Regions from separate parts of the Luteibacter mycovicinus genome, predicted to be linked through region 1. Evidence: predicted binding sites of a transcription regulator. Region 1 holds the regulator's gene; the other holds the start of a gene.
What was found. The regulator HrcA, encoded in region 1, represses chaperone genes, less so after heat shock. The targets are predictions, from matches to a motif close to TTNGCACTCNNNNNNNNNGAGTGCNAA.
Positions count from the first base shown of each region.

Region 2: rpoH (RNA polymerase sigma factor RpoH) is a predicted target of HrcA. The motif match lies at 3,549-3,575, and genes of this name have one in related genera.

Region 1 covers NZ_JQNL01000001.1:463,650-471,138, forward strand. Annotated here, with positions in the region: gene dnaK (molecular chaperone DnaK) at 1-631, opposite strand, end outside; gene grpE (nucleotide exchange factor GrpE) at 761-1,297, opposite strand; gene hrcA (heat-inducible transcriptional repressor HrcA) at 1,384-2,445, opposite strand; gene recN (DNA repair protein RecN) at 2,580-4,250, shown strand; gene FA85_RS02065 (response regulator transcription factor) at 4,254-4,883, opposite strand; gene FA85_RS02070 (MASE1 domain-containing sensor histidine kinase) at 5,039-6,589, shown strand; gene fur (ferric iron uptake transcriptional regulator) at 6,908-7,321, opposite strand; gene FA85_RS02080 (outer membrane protein assembly factor BamE) at 7,394-7,489, shown strand, end outside.
Region 2 covers NZ_JQNL01000001.1:1,843,310-1,850,798, forward strand. Annotated here, with positions in the region: gene FA85_RS08295 (efflux RND transporter permease subunit) at 1-456, opposite strand, end outside; gene FA85_RS08300 (sensor histidine kinase) at 537-1,910, opposite strand; gene FA85_RS08305 (response regulator transcription factor) at 1,894-2,574, opposite strand; gene rpoH (RNA polymerase sigma factor RpoH) at 2,657-3,517, opposite strand; gene ung (uracil-DNA glycosylase) at 3,759-4,466, opposite strand; gene FA85_RS08320 (response regulator) at 4,463-5,302, opposite strand; gene ftsX (permease-like cell division protein FtsX) at 5,318-6,298, opposite strand; gene ftsE (cell division ATP-binding protein FtsE) at 6,295-6,972, opposite strand; gene rhlB (ATP-dependent RNA helicase RhlB) at 7,173-7,489, opposite strand, start outside.

The DNA.
Region 1 (7,489 bases):
TGGCGATTTCGATGATGGACACGTCGAACGTGCCGCCGCCGAGATCGTACACGGCGATCTTGCGGTCGGCCGTCGAGGTCTTGTCCAGACCGTAAGCCAGCGCTGCAGCGGTGGGCTCGTTGATGATGCGCTTGACCTCGAGGCCCGCGATCTTGCCGGCGTCCTTGGTCGCCTGGCGCTGGCTGTCGTTGAAGTAGGCCGGCACGGTGATGACGGCCTCGGTCACGGCCTCGCCAAGGAAATCCTCGGCGGTCTTCTTCATCTTCATGAGGACCTTCGCGGACACTTCCTGCGGGGCCATCTTCTTGCCATCGGCGGTCTGCACCCATGCGTCGCCGTTATCGTGCGCGACGATGCCGTATGGAACCAGCTTGAGGTCCTTCTGGACTTCGGCGTCGGTGAACTTGCGGCCGATGAGGCGCTTCACCGCGTAGAAGGTGTTCTTGGGGTTGGTGACGCTCTGACGCTTGGCCGGCGCACCCACCAGGACTTCGTTGTCCTTGGTGAAAGCGACGATGGACGGCGTGGTGCGATCGCCCTCAGCGTTTTCGATAACGCGCGCGGTCGAACCTTCCATCACTGCGACGCAGGAGTTGGTCGTACCGAGGTCGATGCCGATGATCTTGGCCATTGAAGTTGCTCCGTATTTCTAAGCGGCCCCCGCGGCCGCGACTGGTTTGGAAAATGGGGGTGTGCCCCATCGATTCAATATCTGGTGAGACTCCCCGCGGCGCGAAACCGACGCCGGACGGGGTTTGGTTCAGTTGTCGCGAACCACCGCCACGAGAGCCGGACGCAACAGGCGGTCGTTCAGCACGAACCCCTTCTGCACCACGGCCACCACGGTGTTCGGCGCGTGCTCGTTCGATTCGACCGAGCTGATCGCCTGGTGATGCTCCGGGTTGAACGGCTGGTGCAGCGGGTCGACGACCGACAGGCCGTTGGCCTGGGTCACCTTCTCCAGCTGCTTCAGCGACATTTCCAGCCCCTCGCGCAGCGTCTTCGCGTCGGCCGTCTGATTGGCCAGGCCCAGCGCGATGCCGTCGTACACCGGCAGCAGGTCGCCCAGCAGCTTCTCGTTGGCGAAACGGCGGGCCTGGTCGAGGTCACGCTGCATGCGGCGGCGCTGGTTCTCGATCTCCGCCTTCTCGCGCAGGACCGTCTCGCGGGCCTGGGCCAGCTCGACTTCCATCGCGGCAAGCTGGGCGTTCAGCGCGTCGAGCTCGGACTGTGCGCCGTTCTCGTCGACACCGCCGTCCTGCGCCTGATCCGGCGCATGGGGATCGTTGTTCTGCATGGTTACTCCAAATGTCAGCTTCACGGCCCTCCCTCGAGGAGGGCCGAACATTCGCGGGAAATACTAAACCCGCCTCCCGTGCCGGTTTATGAGGTCGCCGCGGCGCGATTCAAGGCGTCACTGAGCAGTCCGGCCGTGGCTTGTACCACGGGAATCACCCGCTCATATGCCATACGCGTCGGTCCAATAACTCCGATCGCGCCCAGCATCCGGCCGCTGGTGCCGTAGGTGGCGGTGACGATACTGCACCCGTCGAGGGCGGAAAAACCGGATTCCTCGCCGATGAACAGGCGCACGCCGGGCGCCTGGACGCACATTTCCATCAGCTGAAGCAGATCGCGCTTCTGCTGGAAGGCGTCGAAGAGGTCGCGCAGCCGCTCGATATCGGCCAGCTCCGAGTACCCCATGAGATTGGTCTGACCGCTCACCAGCACGTCGTCCGCATCCTCGACGGGGGTGAACGACGCGGTGGCCAGCTCCACCACGCTGGCCAGCTGGCGATTGAGCTCGCCCCCGGCCTCGCGCAGTTCGGTGGCGAGGTGCGCCCGGATGTCCGCTAGACGGAAGCCGGCGAACTGAGCGTTGAGATAGTTGGCCGCCTGCTCCAGCTCCGTGGCATCCAGCGGCCTGGCCAGCTGAACCACCCGGTTCTGCACCTGGTTGTCCGAGAACACCAGGATCACGAGGACCCGGGCGTCGGGCAGATTGACGAAGTCGATGTGGCGCAGCGGAAAATCGCCCTGGCGCGGCACCGTGACCACGCCGGCGAAGCGGGTCATCGCCGAAAGCAGGTTCGAGACATTGCCCAGCAGGTCGCGCGTGGTCGTCTGATGCGGAGGCAGCCCGCCCTGCAGGCGGGCCATGTCGTCGCGCGGCAACGGCTTCAGTTCGAGCAGGCTATCGACGAACAGACGAAGGCCGCGCGGCGTCGGAATACGCCCCGCCGAGGTGTGGGGCGATGCCACGAGGCCCGCTTCTTCCAGGTCCGCCATGATGTTGCGGATGGTCGCCGGACTCACTTCCAGGCCGGACGAACGCGCCAGCGTGCGTGAGCCCACCGGCTCACCGTCGGAAAGGTATTGCGATATGAGGGTCCGCAGCAGCCGGCGCGCTCGTGCATCGATGTCGTGACCGGAGAACGGATTCATGCGCCTGGCTGGTGTGGGAAAGGGGTTGGAAGCTCGCGCTATCAATAAGGTCTCGCCGCCTCGCTTGCAAGTCTCGGCTTATGCGACTCGCCTCCCGCTACAATCGGCGCGATTCCATCCGCCGCCTGGTTCTCATGCTCACGTCGCTCTACGTCCGCCAGTTCGCCGTCGTCGAAGAAGCCGAGATCGCCTTCGGTCCGGGCCTCACCGTGGTCAGCGGCGAGACCGGCGCGGGCAAGTCCCTACTGGTGGATGCCCTGATGCTGCTGGCGGGCGCCCGCGCGGACAGCGGCATGGTCCGGGCCGGCAGCGACCGCGCCGAGCTGGCCGCCGAATTCGACCTCACCGGCCTGCCCGAAGCCACCCAGTGGCTCCGCCAGGAAGAACTGGACGATGGCGAGACCTGCCAGCTGCGTCGGGTGATCCGCACGGAAGGCAGCTCGCGCGGCTGGATCAACGGCCGCCCGGCCAGCCTCGCCCAGATGTCGGCGCTGGCCTCGCTGATCGTCGAGATCCACGGCCAGCACGAGCACCAGGCCCTGCTTTCGCGCCAGCATCAGATGGCTTTGCTGGACGCCTACGCGGGTAACGAGGTCTTGCAGACGAGCGTCCGCGACACGGCCAAAGCCTGGCGCGACGCCGTGGCGCGCATCCGTACGCTGTCCGGCGGCGATGACCGCGAGCGCCAGATCGAGCTGCTCGCCCACGAACTGGAAGAACTCGACCGCTGGGCCCTCGCGCCCGCCGCGCTCGAAGACCTCGAAGCCCAGCATCGCCGGCTGGCCAACGCCGGCCGGCTGGCCGAGGGCGCCAATGGCGTCGTTGAAATCCTCGACGGCGAAAGCGAATTCGCTGTCGGCCGCGCCCTTTTGCGCGCCCATGCCGAGGTGTCGCGCCTGGCCGAGCTGGACGCCTCGCTCGTCCCGACCCTCGAGCTGCTCGACAGCGCCCAGATTCAGGTCGGCGAAGCCGTCGACGGCCTCAGCCGCTACGCGCAGGATGTCGAACTGGATCCCGAACGGCTCGCCGAGGTGGATACCCACCTCACCCACCTTCATGACCTCGCCCGCCGCTACCGCCTGCCCATCGAGGAACTGACGGCCAAGGCCGAGGAAGTCCGCGAGCGCCTTGCCGAACTGGAAGGCGCCGGCGATGCGCTCGACCGCCTGGGTCGCGAGCGCGATCGTCTGCGCAAGGCATGGGATGACGCCGCGTCGTCGCTGTCGAAAGCCCGCGCCGACGCCGCCGGTCGACTCGGCGGCACGGTGGCCGCGTTGATGGGCGAGCTCGGCATGGGCGGCGGCCGTCTCGAAGTGTCGCTCGAACCGGCCGAGGGCGACGACCCGGATCCGCAGGGCCGCGAGCGCTGCGAACTGCTGGTCAGCGCCAACCCCGGCCAGCCACCACGCCCGTTGCGCAAGGTGGCCTCGGGTGGCGAACTCGCCCGCATCAGTCTGGCGATCGAAGTCGCGACGCTGGGCAACGACAACATCGGCTGCATGATCTTCGACGAAGTGGACACCGGCATCGGCGGTGCCGTCGCCGAGGTGGTCGGCCAGAAGCTGCGTGCGCTGGGCGAGAAGGTGCAGGTACTCTGCGTCACCCACCTGCCGCAGGTGGCGGCGCAAGGTCACTCACACCTGCGCGTGGCCAAGGAGAGCGACGGCGATTCGACCCGTACGCGTATCCATCCGCTGGATGCATCCGGCCGTCGTGACGAGCTGTCGCGCATGCTGGGTGGGGTCGAGATTACGAAGGAGACGCGGGCGCACGCGAAGAAAATGCTGGATCGGGCTCAGGGGTGACCGTCAGGTCCTGATGAGCCCCCGCTCCTGAGCCATCCGATAAAGGTCCAGCTCCGACCCGGCATTGAGCTTGTTCATCACCGCCGCCCGGTGGATGTAAATCGTCTTCTGCCCGATCCCCAGTTCCGCCGCGACCTGTTTCGGCGCGCGCCCGGCCGCGAGTAAGAGGAATACCTCCCGCTCTCGTGCCGTCAGGCGGCTAAACGGATCCAGATCCGCCGAAGGCCGTCCCGAGCGCCGCTGCCGCAGATCCGAACTGAGATATTGCTCACCGCTAAGCACCGAACGCACCGCGGCGACAAGTTCCTCGGGCGCGACACCCTTGGTCACATAGCCGCGCGCACCGCGACGCAGCGCCTCGGAAACGTAAGGTTCGCCGTCGTGCATGCTCAGGACGACGATCTTCATCCCGGGCGAAATGCTCGCGAGATGCTCGATCAGCGGGAGGCCGCTACCGTCGGGAAGCGACAGATCCACCGCCACCAGGTCGGGGCGATGCTGGGTGACCGCATCGACAGCCTCGTCGGCATTGCGGGCTTCGGCAACGACGTCCAGATCGGGTTCAAGCTCGATGAGTCGCTTGAAACCCTCACGGACGATGGCATGGTCATCTACAAGAGCGATTCTTGGCATGCACAGAATGTAACAGGCAATCCCGACGCGTGCGTATGGGCGACGCCGAGCGTCGGGCCGGCACATCCGCCGTGTAACATTCGGGCATGCGACTACACGCGCCTTCCCGATTCGCCGGTCCCCTGCTAGCGCTCGCCTACGCGGCGATCTGGATCATGCTCTGGCCTACCGAGCAGCCCTACTGGGTGCTGCCGTTTGGCCTGCGATTCGGTGCGCTGCTACTCACCCGCACCCGCAACTGGTTCTGGATCCTCGGAGCGGAACTCGCCGGCAGCATGATCTGCGAATGGCGCAGCGGCCTGCCCATCGGCGGCGCCGGCTTTCTGCTCGGCGACGCGCCGGAGCCCCTCATGGTCGCCGCGTGCCTGTGGCTGCTTCGTCGCGCCCACCTGCACGCCAGCCTGGGCACCCCGGAAGACGTCGCCCGCCTGCTGCTCTCGGCGATGGTGACGGCCACGGTCGCCACCGCCGGCAACGCCGCCATGATGGCCTCGCTGCACCCGGCCGCGCCGGTCGAGATGCTAGGCACCACCTTCGGCAGCGACCTGCTCGGTAACTACCTCGGCGTACTGCTGGTCGTGCCGGTGATGATCCTCGTCTTCCGCGAGCGCCCCACGCAATCGTCCATGGCCGAGCTCCTGCTCGACGGCCTGCTCGTCATGCTGCCCTCGCTGGCCATCCTGATCACCCTGGCCGAGTATTCTCCGCAGCCGCAGTTCGCCCGCGTGCTGTCACTGGCACCGGTGCTCTTCTTCGCCTTCCGTCATGGCTGGCGTGGCGCGGGCCTGGCCATGCTCATAACAAGCGTGGGCCTGAATGTCACCGAAGACATGATCGGCCGCGGCGCTCCCACGGCGGCGGCCCATCTGTTCCTTGCCGTGGCCGGCACCGGCACGCTGATGCTCGGCGCAGCCACCGACGCGCTTCGCCGCAGCAGCGAGCGCGTCGCCCAGCAGAACACCCACCTCGCCGCCGCCAACCAGCGCCTGGATCAGCTGGCCCGTCAGCTGCGCGACGCCGCCCGAGGCAACCTCCAGGCGGAGGAAAACCTGCGCCGACACATGGCCGCCGAGCTGCATGACGAACTCGGACAGAACCTCACCGCGATCCAGACCCACCTGAAACTGGCCCAGGCGCGGCTAGGCAGCGCGGGCATGGAGGACATCGGTAAATCCATCAACGGCATCCTCGGGCACATGCGCAAGGCGCTGCACAAGATGCTCGACAGCCTGCGCCCCTCGGTGCTCGACGAGTTCGGATTGCTGCGCGCACTGGACGAAGGCCCGATCCGCGACATGCTCACCGCCGCAGGCATCCACTACGTCACCGACCTGCGGGGCGAGCCCCGCCTGTTGGACGAGGACACGCTGACCGCTATCTATCGCGTCGTCCAGGAGAGCGCGACCAACGTCGTCCGACACTCCGGCGCAAGCCGGATGGCCCTGCGCCTGCGCATCGGCATGCGCGACAGCGGCCCGGTCGCTATCCTCGACATTCGTGACGACGGCACCGGCCTGCCCTCCACCCCCAAACCCGCAAGAACCGACGGCGGTGGGCGCGGACTACAGGGCATGAGTGACCGAATCACCGCCCTTGGAGGGCTCTTCCGGATCCGTCCAGAACCCGTCGGACTGCACCTTCGCGTGTTGCTCCGCAGCACAAGTATCGGAATGAGCATAGGAAATTTTCCAATACCGGGTCAGTGAACACTTCGTTACGATCCCATTATCGATGTGGGGGAGCCGCCGTCGAGAGACGGTGAGCCCAGGTCGGTCGTGGGGACGATCGACCTGATGAGGCGACAGGATGTCGGCCTCGCCGGTTCGAAGTGGGCAGACGTGAATCCAGCGAGCAACTCGCGATCCACGTTCCACAACGAAGCGGATCAAGCCGCCGGTGGACAGGAGTCCGCCGGCGGCGTTTTTTATGGGCGCCCGAAATGTCGTCGCCAACGCCCCTTGCCTGAATCACGCCCACGAAAAAGGCCCCCGAAGGGGCCCTCTCACCGCGAGCGAAAGCCTGACTCAGCGCTTCTTCTTGGGCCGCACGTACAGCACCAGGCTGTGGTCTTCGATGACGTATCCGTGGCGGTCGGCGATCTCGTGCTGGAGGCGTTCGATCTCCTCGCTGATGAACTCGATCACTTTCCCGCTGTCAACGTCGATCATGTGGTCATGATGCTTGCCGCGGTCCAGCTCGTAAACGGCCTGCCCACCTTCGAAGTTGTGCTTCATCACGATGCCGGCAGCTTCGAACTGGGTCAGCACCCGATACACCGTGGCAAGCCCGATGTCCTCCTGGTGCGCAAGCAGACGCTTGTAGATGTCTTCAGCCGTGAGGTGGCGCTCGTCCGCCTCTTCGAAGATCTGCAGGATCCGCATGCGCGGATGTGTGACTTTGAGCCCCGCCCTGCGGAGCTCTTTGGTTTCCTGGTCCATATAGACCCCCTCGCGGTGCCGTCAGGCGCTTAGTGTATCATCGCAGGCTTCACGATCCGGACGTTACTACGCATGCATAAGCTCATCCGCACGCTGGGTTTGGCCATGATGGCGGTTGCCATCGCGGGCTGTGGCCTCGTCTATACCCCCGACGTGCAGCAGGGCAAC
Region 2 (7,489 bases), 1.4 Mb from region 1:
CTCGGTCAGGCCGTCACCGGAGAGCGCCAGCTGGATGATCGGCACCGTCGAGGCGTTGTAGTTGAGGATCAGCGGTGGTGTCGTGCCCGCGGGCAGCTGGCGCAGCAGCGTCTGGGCCACGGCGGTGACCTGCGCGTTCGCCGTGCGGATGTCCACCGTCGGCTGGAAGAAGATCTTGACGATGCCGAAGCCCTGGATCGAGTTGGCCTCGATGTGCTCGACGTCATTGACCGTGGTGGTGAGCACCCGCTCGAAGGGCGACGACACGCGGCCGACCATCTGATCCGGCGGCAGGCCGGTGTACTGCCAGACCACCGCGATGACGGGAATCTTGATGTCGGGGAAGATATCCGTCGGCGTGCGCAGCGCGGCCAGCGGACCCACGATGAGGATCAGCAGGGCGAGGACGACGAAGGTATACGGTCGCGAGAGTGCGATCCGGACGATGCCAATCATGAGGGACGGATTCCGTGCGCGAATGTTGCGTCGCGGCGAATTTTGCGCCCATGACGATCGTCGTCGTAGTTAAGATTTGTTTATGAGCTAACGACCGGGGGGCAGGTGACTGAAAACACAGCGCCTTTTTCGTCCCCACCGACCGACAGCGAGTACCCGTGCAGACGAACGATCGCGCTGACGATGGCCAGCCCCAGACCGCAACCGGGCTTGGTACGGGTTTCGTCCCCGCGGTAGAAACGACGGAACACCGCCTCGCGCTCGCCCTCGGGAATACCGGGGCCTGTATCGGCGATATCGATCCGCGCGTCGCCGGCGGCGTCGGTGGTCGCGACGAGGCGAACCGCCCCGCCGTCCGGGGTGAACTTGATCGCGTTGCCGACGAGGTTGGCGAACGCCTCGAACATCAGTTGCGGATCGCCTCGCAGCGGCGGCAGTTTGTCCAGCCGGATCTCGAAGGCCTGCCCGCGGTCCTCGGCGAGCGGCGCATAGAAGTCATGGACGTTGCGCAGGACCGCGCCGATGTCCAGTTCCTCGAAGCAGGCGCTGCGCTGGCGATCTTCCAGTTCGGACACGCGCAGCAGCGCGCGGAAGCGTCCCAGCACCGTATCGATCTCGGCAACGCACGCTTCCAGCTGATCGCCTTCGGGCGTCTCGGCGAACTGTTGCTGCAGACGGTAAAGCCGCGTGCGCATGCGCGTCAGCGGTGTGCGAAGGTCGTGGGCGATGTTGTCGCTGACGCCCTTGACCTCGCCCAGGAGGCGCTCGATTTCGCCCAGCGTGGTGTTGACCGTCGCGGCGAGCAGGTCGACCTCGTCGCCGCCGCGGCTCACGGGTAGACGCACGCTTAGGTCGCCTTCGCGGATGGGCTCCATGGCTTGCTGAATCGCACGGATGCGGCGGGCTGGCCCTCGTGCGATGAGCACGCCGCCCAGTACGCCCGGGATCAACGTGAGCGACAGGCCCCAGAGCAGGCCGCGCCGGATGATCGCACCGAGGCCGTCGATCGTGGTGCTGTCCTTGATCACGACCAGGCGGCGTCCGTCGGGGAGCTCCCGCGTGATGCCGCGTGCCCGCATCGGCGTATCGCGCGAGGCATCCACCAGCATGGCCTTCACCGAGGTCACGGTGCCGTCCTCGCTCAGTTCATCCGGTACGCGGGCGATGTTGCCGGCGACGCGCCGGCCATGGGCATCGAACAGGCCCACGCGCATGAAGCCCTGGACGTCGACCGCACTGGCCGTCGCCACCGTGTCCGGAAGGTTCCGCGCGTCGGTGCCTTCCAGATAATGGATGCGTGCGACCAGCATCTGGTCGACCACGCGCGACAGGTAGCGTGACGCCTCCCACTGCACCACGCCAAGCAATACGACACACCAGATCGCGAACAGCGCCCCGTAGATGAGGATCAGTCGTGAGGTGGCGGAACGCCAGGCGTCAGTCAGCGGGCGCAAGGAGATACCCCGATCCACGAACGGTACGAATCAGAGGCGCCTGCCCCGCGCCGTCGATCTTGCGGCGCAGGCGTCCGATATGGACGTCGATCACGTTGGTGCCCGGATCGAAATGGAATCCCCAGACGTGCTCGAAGATCATCTGCCGTGTGACGACCTGACCGGCATTGCGCATGAGGAATTCGAGCAGGCGAAACTCGGTGGGCAGCAGCGTGAGCGGCTGACCGCCGCGCAGCGCGTTGTGCCTGACCAGGTCGAGTTCGAGGTCGGCGACACGCAGGCGGGTTTCGTTGGCGGCGGGCCGGCGACGACGCAGCAGCACTTCCGCTCGCGCGGCCAGTTCGTCCGGTGAAAACGGCTTGGTCAGATAATCGTCGCCGCCGGCGCGCAGACCGCGCACGCGTTCGTCGACATCGGACAGCGCGCTGATCATCAGTACAGGCGTATCGATACGCCGCTCGCGCAGCGCGGACACGATGTCGATACCGTCCATGCCGGGAAGCATGCGGTCGAGAGTGATGATGTCATAGCCATCGGCCAGCGCGCGGGTCAGCCCGTCGCGGCCATTGGCCACCCACTCGGCCGTCAGGCCGTGCGCGCTCAGCTCCGCGACGATGTCGCGGGCGGTGACTTCATCGTCTTCGATGACCAGTGCCCTGGGCATCCGCTTGGACTCCTGACTCAAAGGGGCAACGGAAAACGGCCCCACGAGGGGGCCGCTCCGGATCTTACGCCGAACGGGGCACTCAGGCCGCGATGGCGACGCGCATCTTCTTCATGGCATTCGCTTCGATCTGACGGATACGCTCGGCGGAAACACCGTACTCGTCCGCAAGATCCTGCAGCGTGGCCTTGTTGTCTTCCGCCAGCCAGCGACGCTGGATGATGTCACGCGAGCGGGCATCCAGGTTGCCGAGCGCCGACGACAGCGCGCCCATCTGGTTGTTGCTCGCGTCTTCCTCGGCGAGGTTGTCGTACGGGTCGGCGCCTTCGTCGACGAGGAAGGCGGCCGGTGCCGGCTTGTCGTCGTCATCGGCATCGGCCGGGGCCTCGAAGCCCACGTCACGACCCGACAGACGCGATTCCATCTCGCGGACGGTGGCTTCCGGGACACCCAGGTCGTGAGCGACGACACGGACTTCCTCGGCATTCATCCAGCCCAGGCGCTTCTTGCTCTTGCGCAGGTTGAAGAACAGCTTGCGCTGCGCCTTGGTCGTGGCGACCTTCACGATGCGCCAGTTGCGCAGGATGAACTCGTGCATCTCGGCACGGATCCAGTGCACCGCGAAGCTCACCAGGCGAACGCCCTGATCCGGGTCGAAACGCTTGACCGCCTTCATCAGGCCGATGTTGCCTTCCTGGATGAGGTCCGACAGCTGCAGGCCGTAGCCGTTATAGCCGCGGGCCACATGGACCACGAAACGCAGGTGGGACATAACGAGCTGCTTGGCGGCGTCAAGATCGGCGTCGTCACGGAAGCGGCGCGCCAGCGACTGCTCCTCGTCAAGGCTGAGCACCGGGATGCGATGAACCGCCGAGATGTAGGAATCCAGACTGCCGACGACGCTCGGGAGCCCGTAGTTACGGGTAACGAGTGCTTGAGACATGTGTGGAACCTCCTGAAAGTCTGTATGCAGATTAGCAGTCCCGATGTGAGAGTGCTAAGTCAGCCCGAAGTTCATCGGTTAACTGTACGCTATGGTACAGAAATACCCCCGGCCTGTCCAGAGTCGGTGCCGGGGTGTTCAGGAGGCAGACGGCTCCCCGGCCGCGAAAACGCGGCGCCGAGGGCGTCGACGGCGGCTATGTGTCCGCCGTTGCTACAGTTATTGGGGCTTGAAGCTGACTTTAAAGGGCGGAGACCAAAGCGGCCTTTGGCGGCAGCGACCAGTCGATCGGCGCCTCCCCGCGCGATTCGAGGTACGCGTTCGTGTCGGCGAAGTGCCCACAGCCCAGAAAACCGCGATGCGCCGACAGTGGCGACGGATGCACGCTGCGCAGAATCTTGTGGCGCCTGGCGTCGATCAGCTGGCCCTTCTTCTGGGCATGGCTACCCCAAAGCAGGAAGACCAGGCCCTCGCGCTCGCGGTTGAGGGCGTCGATCGCCGCATCGGTAAATCCTTCCCATCCCTTGCCCTGATGCGATGCAGCCTGTCCCGCTTCCACGGTAAGCACCGCGTTGAGCAACAGGACGCCCTGATCGGCCCAGGGCGTGAGGCATCCGTGGTCGGGGCGCGGTATACCGAGGCTGGCCTCGATTTCCTTGAACATGTTTTGCAGAGAGGGCGGCACGCGGACGCCGGGCCGCACGGAAAAGCTCAGGCCGTGCGCCTGTCCGGGACCGTGGTACGGATCCTGGCCGAGGATGACGACGCGTACGCGATCGAAAGGCGTGTGCGCGAACGCATTGAAGATCTCGGGGCCGGGCGGGTAGATGACCTTCCCCGCCGCCTTCTCCTCGCGCAGAAATGCCGACAGCGCCAGCATCTCCGGACGATCGAGGTAATCGCCGATCCGCTCCTTCCACGATGCTTCCAGCTTGACCCGCTCGTTCAACCTTCCGCCCTTTCACGCAGGTGTAGCGCCACCCGCAACTGGAACAACAGCTTCGTGATCAGCAACTTTTCTTCCACCGGCTTCTCGACGAGATCGTTCGCGCCGGCGCGCAGCAACGCGGCCTGGTTCGCGGGGTTTTCGTCGCCGGTCATGATCAGCGTGGGCAGCTGCCCCTTGCCGTAGCCGAACTCGTTGCGGATGCGTTCGACGAGATCGCCACCGGTGAGTTCACCCTTGAGGCTGACGTCGGTAAGAACGATGTCGGCGCCCATGTCGCCACGGGCCTTCGCCTCGTGCAGGTACACGATGGCGTCTTCGGCGCTGATCACGTGGTGCACCGTCAGGCCGTACTTTTCCATCATGCGGCGCGTGGCCAGGGCGACCACACGACTGTCTTCGACGTACAGCACCTCGCCCTCGGCACCGCCTTCCGGGCGCACGTAGCCACGGATGAATTCGGCCAGCGCGCCGAAGCCCAGTGACTTGTCGAAGTAGTCGGTGACGAACTCGCCGAGTTCCCGGCGATGAAGGCGCTCTTCCACGTCGCCGGAGACGACGACGATCGGCATGTAGATCTGCGGCGCGGATTCGCGCACGAAGCGTGCGATGTCCAGACCGTCCATGTCGGGCAGCCGCAGCGCCACGGTGACGAAGTCGAAGACCCCTCGCTGCAGTTCGGCTTGCGCCTCCGCGCCGGTGGAGACGCCCACGATCTCGACGCCCGGCACCTCGGCGCTGACCACGCGCGAAATCAGCTGGCGGACGACCTTGGAGCCGTCGACCAGGAGAATCCGCGGCGCCGCGCCGGCAACGCCTGAACCGATGTGAGTCGCCACCCCAAATCCCCTTGTCTAGACCGCCGCGGCGCGACGGATCTGTCGTGCACTCACCAGACGGGCACCCAGCCAGCCGAGCAACGCGGCGGCGACGGGTACCGAAAGCAACAACCACGCGGGCAACCCGCCGAAGCTCACACTGCCATCGTACGCGGCCGCAAGACGTCCCACCGGGCCGGCCATCGCAAGTTCGAGCACGACGGCCAGCACCACGGCCAGAACGCCGGCAAGAAACCCGAGCCAGATGCCCGCGTAGAGATAAGGACGGCGAACGAAGGGACGGCTGGCACCGATAAGCAGCAGCACACCGATCTCCGCGCTGCGGCTCTGGATATCGACACGAATGGTGTTGCCGACCACCAGAAGGGCCGCGACACCCAGCAAGGCCGCCAGCAGGCTCACCGCCCGCGTACCCACGCCAAGCAGCGCGTCGAGACGCTGGCGCCATGCGCCGGTGTCCTGAACCATGTCGACGCCCGGCGTGGCCTTCATCGCATCGACCAGGCGTCCGGCATCGTCAGCCGCCAGGCCCGGCCGGGGCTGGACCGAGAGGACGTATGGGAGCGGATTGACGTCGAGGGACTGCAGGGAGCCGGAAAACCCCTGAACTTCGGCGAGCTCATCGAGCCCGTCTTTGGGCGTGCGAACGACGACGTCCGCCACTTCCGGGCGCCCGCGCAGCGCGGAGGCGGCGGTTTCCGCCATGGCCGCGTTCTGGCCCGGCTTCATGAAGGCGCTGATGGACTGGTTGCGGCCCAGCGCGTCGCCCATACGCTCGACGTTGCCGAGCAGGAGGTAAAACGCGAGCGGCAGAGCCAGGGCCACGCCCATGACGGCGACGGTCAGCAACGTGCTGAGCGGCCGGGCCGCCAGACGGCGCCAGCTGATCGACAGGCTCCAGGCGTGATGCTCGCGCCAGGCGCCGACCTTGCGCCCTTCGCTGCGCTGGGTCTTCGGCGGCTCCGGCGGACGACGGGATTCGCGAACGGTATTCATACGACCTCCGTCGCAGGCACGTCGGCCACCAGCTTGCCGTGGTCGAGTACGACCACCCGCTTCTTCATTCGCTTGATCAGCATGAGGTCGTGGCTGGCCACGAGGACGGCCGTGCCGACCTGCTGGAATTCCGCAAAGAGGGTCATGATTTCCATGGCCAGCTGTGGATCGAGGTTGCCCGTCGGTTCGTCGGCAATCAGGACCGCCGGCTTCGCGACGATCGCGCGCGCGATACCGACGCGCTGCTGCTCACCCGTGGACAGCGCCTCGGGCAGCTGTTTTTCGTAGCTGAGCAGGCCGACCTTTTCCAGAGCGGCGCGCACGCGACGCGACCGGTCAGCCGGCGCCACGCCGGCGATCACCAGCGGCAGTTCGACATTGGCGAAGACCGTGCGATCCAGGAGCAGGCGGTGATCCTGAAAGACCATGCCCAGCTTGCGGCGGATGCGCGGGATATCCGACGAGCGGACCGTGTTGAGTTTCTGGCCGTCGAGGGTGACGACGCCGTTGGTCGGCCGTTCGATCATGGCCAGCAACTTGAGCAGGGTGCTCTTGCCGGCGCCGGAATGCCCGGTAACGAAGGCCATTTCACCGGCCGCGACCTGGAACGATACATCGGTAAGGGCCTGGTGACCGCCCTCGTATCGTTTGCTCACCAGATCGAAACCGATCACCGCATTACCTGTTGGCCCGTTGGACCCCAGAGGATAAGGGATGTCGGGTGGGTTGTGCGGGGTGGAACGTGCCGGGCATGTGCCGGACGGGATGCAAGAGCGCGCGCGGGGCGCGAAAGGCCTACGAAGCGGTGATGGGGTGCCGCTTCATTGCTTCGTTGGCTTTCCGCGCGCGGGGCGCGCTCCTACCGGTCGTGGGTTTACCGACCGCCGAACAGCCGGCCGATGCGGCGGAAGAAACCGACCTTCTCATGCGTATGCGGTGCAGGCGCCGGAGCGGCAGCGGCAGCGGCCGGGCGGTTCGCTGCGACCTGACGCGACGGGCGGCTGCCCTGACGCGACTGACCATCCGCGTGACGCGACGGGGCGGCTGCCTTCGGGCCTGCGGCCTGATCGGTGGCGCCGCTACCCTCGACGTTCTCCACGCCTTCGCGCGCGCCGCGGCCACGACCACCGCGACGGCGGCGACGCTTCTTCGGGGCGCCATCGGCAGCGATGGCCTCGGCGGCGGCCGGCA